One region of the Enterobacter cloacae complex sp. 385G4 genome, then DNA from elsewhere that is predicted to be linked to it. Evidence: predicted binding sites of a transcription regulator. Region 1 holds the regulator's gene; the other holds the start of a gene.
What was found. The regulator PurR, encoded in region 1, represses purine synthesis genes. The targets are predictions, from matches to a motif close to CANGCAAACGTTTGCNTG.
Positions count from the first base shown of each region.

Region 2: cvpA (colicin V production protein) is a predicted target of PurR. The motif match lies at 1,808-1,825, and genes of this name have one in related genera.

Region 1 covers NZ_JBXWDD010000001.1:292,374-295,483, forward strand. The annotation lists gene punR (DNA-binding transcriptional activator PunR) at 49-960, shown strand; gene purR (HTH-type transcriptional repressor PurR) at 978-2,003, opposite strand; gene cydH (cytochrome bd-I oxidase subunit CydH) at 2,301-2,390, shown strand; gene AC2FAJ_RS01590 (MFS transporter) at 2,552-3,110, shown strand, end outside.
Region 2 covers NZ_JBXWDD010000001.1:1,578,899-1,582,008, forward strand. The annotation lists gene purF (amidophosphoribosyltransferase) at 1-1,230, opposite strand, end outside; gene cvpA (colicin V production protein) at 1,264-1,752, opposite strand; gene dedD (cell division protein DedD) at 1,917-2,609, opposite strand; gene folC (bifunctional tetrahydrofolate synthase/dihydrofolate synthase) at 2,599-3,110, opposite strand, start outside.

The DNA of each region.
Region 1 (3,110 bases):
GAAACGCTAATATTTGTCGGGTGCATTCAAATTTTTTGCAGGCAGAAAATGTGGTCAGATTATTCTCTTGAAGTGGTCGATGCTGTCGCGCGTAATGGCAGCTTTAGCGGAGCGGCGCAGGAGTTGCACCGCGTCCCTTCGGCCATCAGCTATACTGTGCGACAGCTTGAGGAGTGGCTGGCGGTACCGCTGTTTGAACGGCGGCATCGTGATGTTGAATTAACGCCCGCAGGGGCGTGGTTTTTAAAGGAAGGGCGTTCTGTTATCAAAAAAATGCAGATCACCCGCGAGCAGTGCCAGCAGATCGCGAACGGCTGGCGGGGCCACCTTTCCATTGCGGTGGATTACATCGTTAAGCCCGAGCGCACCCGGCAGATGATTGTCGATTTTTATCGGCATTTCTCTGACGTAGAACTGCGGGTCTCGCAGGAGGTGTTCAACGGCGTCTGGGATGCGCTGGCGGACGGCAGGGTAGAGATGGCGATTGGCGCGACCCAGGCGATCCCGGTCGGGGGACGTTACGCCTTTCGCGATATGGGGATGCTGAGCTGGAAATGCGTGGTGGCAAGCGATCATCCCCTGGCGGCGACGGAAGGGCCGCTGAGCGACGATACGCTGCGCAGTTGGCCGTCGCTGGTGCTGGAAGATACCTCCCGCTCGCTGCCGAAGCGAATTACCTGGCTGCTGGACAACCAGCGGCGGGTTGTCGCCCCTGACTGGGGATCGTCGGCGACGTGCCTCAGTGCCGGGCTCTGCGTAGGCATGGTGCCCGCCCATTTTGCACGTCCGCGAATCGACACCGGTGAGTGGGTTGAGCTAACGCTGGAGAATCCGTTCCCGGATGCGGCCTGCTGCCTCACCTGGCAACAAAATGATGTCTCGCCGGCGATGGCCTGGCTGCTGGACTATCTGGGGGACAGCGAAACGCTTAACCGGGAGTGGCTGCGGGAGCCAGACTGACTGGCTCCGCAATGAGCTTAACGACGGTAGTCGCGGAACGGGCCATCCGCAACGGAACGGCGTTCGATGAGGCGAGGGTGAACTTCAATGGACTGTGACTCTTCACGCTTGTTGACGATCCTGTCCAGCAGCATATTGAAGGCGGTTTCACCCAGTGAATCTTTCGGCTGGTGAATGGTGGTTAACGCTGGCGTGAAGAAGCGCGCGTTGCGCACGTTGTCATACCCGATCACGGAGATGTCCTGCGGTACGCGCAGACCCAGCTCGTCGGCCGCACAGAGGGCGCCCATCGCCATGATGTCGCCCCCGCAGAAAACGGCGGTTGGACGGTGAGGCTGGGAGACGATCTGCTGCATCGCGCGGTAGCCTGATTCCGGCTCAAAGTCGCCCTGCACGATCCAGTTTTCCGGCACGGTGATTAGCGCTTCTTCCATCGCTTTCATAAAACCGGCCAGGCGGCCCGCGCCGGTGTTGCGTTCCAGCGGACCCGGGATCACGCCAATCTCGCGGTGGCCGCGTTCGATCAGATAACGGCCCGCCATGTAACCGCCTTCGAAGGCGTTATCGATAACGGAGTCGGTGAAGTCGGCGCGCGCTTCGCCCCAGTCCATCACCACCATAGGGATATGGCGATACTCTTCCAGCATCGACAGCACGGATTCCGGGTACTCTGAACACATCACCAGCAGGCCGTCCACGCGCTTTTGCGCCATCATCGACAGGTAGGCGCGCTGTTTTTCAATGCTGTTCCAGGCGTTGCCGAGAATCAGGGTATAGCCTTTCTGGAAGCAGTTTTTTTCTACCGCTTCAATGATCTCGGCAAAATAGGCCGCTTCGCTGCTGGTCGCCAGCAGACCAATAGACTTGGTGTGATTAACCTTGAGGCTCCGCGCAACCGCGCTCGGCGAGTAGTGCAGCTCTTTGATCGCTGCCCAGACGGCGTTGCGCGTCTCTTCCGCCACAAAACGGGTTTTGTTAATTACATGTGATACGGTTGTAGTGGAAACGTTTGCGCGTTTTGCTACGTCTTTAATTGTTGCCATTAAATGTCACTCCAGACCATATCCTAAACTCCTGAAAAACTTGAAGGTAAACGTTTGCCTTCTCTCACCCTTATCACGCAATTTTGAATTGCGGCACGCCGGGAAAACGACACGGGACGTCAGGAGGGGGTCAATGGCCGGTACGCTAATAAATTTAGCGTGGAATTTTGGCCTATCTTGATGAAAAGGGGAAGAGGTAAAGTGTTTATCAGCTTAAATCCAGGAAGATTTTTGACGTAAACTGTGCAAAAATGAGCAAGCTCACTTTTCGTGGGGGGATTAAAAGGAGAAAAATTGATGAGTTCCGATCTGAAGTTTTCGCTGTTCACCACCGTTATTGTGCTGGCGCTGATTGTGGCGGCTGGCCTGACGGCTGCGCTGCATTGATTTACGCGGGGGGAGTCTTCTCCCTCCCGAACGCTCCGATTGTTACTTCTCTGGCAAAAATCTTTTGCCATTTTGTTAACTTCTCATTTTTTGTGATTGATGTCATGCTTTCCGCTTCTTTGTTCTGTGTCACCACATGACACGGCATCCGGAGTTGACGCATGAAAATCAATTTTCCCCTGCTGGCCCTGGCGATTGGCGCTTTTGGGATTGGCACCACTGAATTCTCCCCGATGGGGTTACTGCCCGTTATCGCCCGTGGCGTGGACGTCTCGATCCCGGCCGCCGGGATGTTAATCAGCGCCTACGCCATCGGCGTGATGGTGGGAGCGCCGCTGATGACGCTTCTGCTTTCGCACCGTGCGCGCCGCAATGCGCTGATTTTCCTGATGGCGATTTTCACCCTGGGCAACGTGCTTTCGGCCATTTCGCCGGATTACACCACTCTGATGCTGTCGCGCATTCTGACCAGCCTCAACCACGGTGCTTTCTTTGGTCTGGGCTCGGTCGTGGCCGCAAGCGTGGTGCCAAAACACAAGCAGGCCAGCGCCGTGGCCACCATGTTTATGGGGCTGACCATCGCTAACATCGGCGGTGTTCCTGCGGCAACCTGGCTGGGCGAGGTCATTGGCTGGCGGATGTCCTTCCTGGCGACGGCCGGATTGGGCGTGGTCGCGATGGTGGCGTTGTTCTTCTCCCTGCCAAAAGGCAGTGCGGGTG
Region 2 (3,110 bases), 1.3 Mb from region 1:
CATATCAATGCCGTATACGTTCGGGAAGCGAATCTCCGGCGCGGCAGACGCCAGGTAGACTTTCTTCGCACCCGCTTCGCGCGCCATCTCGATAATCTGCTCAGAGGTGGTGCCACGAACGATGGAGTCATCCACCAGCAGAACGTTTTTGTCGCGGAATTCCGCGCGGTTGGCGTTCAGCTTGCGGCGCACGGACTTACGGCGCAGGTGCTGGCCCGGCATGATAAACGTGCGGCCAACGTAGCGGTTCTTCACGAAGCCCTGACGGTACGGCTTGTCCAGAATGCGGGCGATCTCCAGGGCGATATCGCAGGAGGTTTCCGGGATAGGAATCACCACGTCGATGTCGAGATCGTCCCACTCGCGGGCAATCTTCTCGCCGAGCTTCGTGCCCATATTGACGCGCGCGCTGTAGACGGAAATCTTGTCGATGAACGAATCCGGACGGGCAAAATAGACGTATTCAAACAGGCACGGGTTGCTGACCGGGTTGTCGGCACACTGCCGGGTGAACAGCTGGCCCTTCTCGGTGATATACACCGCTTCGCCCGGCGCAACGTCGCGCAGGAATTCGAAGCCCAGGGTATCCAGCGCCACGCTCTCAGAGGCAACCATATATTCGGTACGGCCATCGCCGAGGTCGCGCTTGCCCAGCACCAGCGGACGAATGCCGTTTGGATCGCGGAAGGCGACCATGCCGTGACCGATGATCATCGCCACGCAGGCGTACGCACCGCGGATCTGGCGGTTGGTCGCGGCAATGGCAGCGAAGATATTGTCTGCTTCCAGCGGGTAGTGACGGAAGTTATCCAGCTCGCTGGCGAACACATTGAGCAGGATTTCTGAATCAGAGGTGGTATTAATGTGGCGACGTTTCTCTTCGAACAGCTTCTTACGCAGCTCATGAGCGTTGGTCAGGTTGCCGTTATGGGCAAGCGTGATGCCATACGGTGAGTTGACGTAGAAAGGCTGTGCCTCAGAGGCGCTGGAACTGCCAGCAGTAGGATAACGAACGTGACCGATCCCCATATTACCTTGCAGACGCTGCATATGGCGGGCTTCAAACACATCGTTTACCAGGCCATTGGCCTTACGTAAACGGAAGCAGTTGTTTGCATCAATGGTGATGATACCCGCAGCATCCTGCCCACGGTGCTGAAGCACCGTTAACGCGTCATAAATCGACTGGTTTACCGGCATGAAACCGGCGATACCGACAATACCGCACATTCGTCTTTTCCTCGTTAAGCCACATCTCAGGGTTTATGCCCTGGGCAAAAAACTCGACGAGCTTTGCAGATAGTCAAAGAACCATCTGATGATGAAGCTGAACTCTGGAATGAGCTGCGATTTTTGCCAGTCTTCGCTTTTGGAGAACCCGGTGAAGGTATCCAGGAAGAACAGGATCGCGGCCACAATCAGCACGCCTCGTAATGCCCCGAAACAGATCCCGAGTACCCTGTCCGTTCCTGACAGACCGGTTTTCTCGACCAGCTGACCTATCACGTAATTCACGATAGCGCCGACAATCAGCGTCGCGATAAACAGCACCGCGATGGCGATTCCATTTCGGACCAGTTCATCTTCAAAGCCCGTGAACCAGACAGACAGGTAAGTGTAGTAATGACTGGCAACAAAGAAAGCACAACCCCAGGTTACCAGCGATAACGCTTCACGAACAAAGCCACGGATCAGGCTAACCAGACAGGAAAAACCAATCACCGCAATGATGGCGTAATCAATCCAGACCATATGTGTCCCACGATTAAACGCCCTGTCATCCAATTCGGGGCGAATTCTAACAGAAAAAGAAAACGTTTGCGTAGGGATTTCCTTCCCGCGCGTAAATAAAAAAGGCGCTGAAAAAATGTTCAACGCCGTGGCTTATCGCCTCTCTCTAAAGGAGCAGGTCGTACTTAGTTCGCGCTGTAGCTCATCACCACACCACTCAGCCCGGAGATCTGCTTCAGCTCGCCCAACGACCCTTTCAGCTTGTCTTTCGACGCCTCCGGCCCCACGAGGATACGGGTAATTTTACCCTGTACCGGCGTGGAAGGTGAAGTGTAAACGCGATAGCCCGCGCTGCGCAGTTTACCCACAACCTCGTTGACTTTATCGGCGTTTTTCAGCGCACCCAGCTGCACAACGTAGGCTTTGCCGGTCGGCGCTGCGTCTTGCTTCGCAGGTGGTGGAGTTTCAGACGCTGCAGCAAGCTGCTCTGCTGCTTTATCTCGCTGTTGCTGAGGCTTCGGCTGCGGTTTCTCTACCGGCTTCGGTTTTTCAGCAGGCTTAGGCTTCTCTACCGGTACCGGATCGATCTCGATGTTGTTATTCGCCGCCAGACGCGACGGGTCGAGTGACGGTGCAGCGGCATCGCCCGCGCGAACTTCTTCCGCCGCCCCTTCAGGCGGCTGAGCAGGCAGCGCCTGAGTCGCCGCAGGCAGCATATCCGGCTCATCGCGGTCGCCCGGCTTCGGCACCAGCGGAATGGCTGCAAACTCGTCCTGATAATGTTTTTTCTGCCCGTCGAGCAGCCCGGGAAGAATAATCACCCCGAGCGCGACCAGCACAATGGTTCCTGTTAAACGGTTCTGAAACTTACTCGCCACCGGTTCTCCCCGCGTCCATCACTTCCATGACATGTGCCACCGTGTGGAAAGAGCCACACACCAGCACGGTATCTTCTGGTTTTGCATCCGCCATCGCGGCATGCCAGGCCTGCGCCACGCTACTGTAGATTGCACCTTTACCGAGATGTTCCATCAACTGCTCAGCAGTCGCACCGCGCGGCCCCTCCAGAGGAGCACAATACCAGCTATCGACCACACTCTCCATGCAGGCCAGGGTGCCGCCGATATCTTTATCATGAAGCATACCGATAACCGCCAGCACGCGCCCGGTTTTTGGTAACGATTTGAGACGTCCTGCGAGATACGCCGCCGCATGTGGGTTGTGCGCCACATCCAGAATCAGACGCGGTGACTCGCTGACTATCTGGAAACGCCCCGGCAGCAGCGCATTCTGAATGCCGTCACGGATCGCCTGCTCACTTACAGCTAATCCGCTGGCGCGCAGTGCCGCCAGCGCGGTTGCCGCGTTCGGCTGTGGCA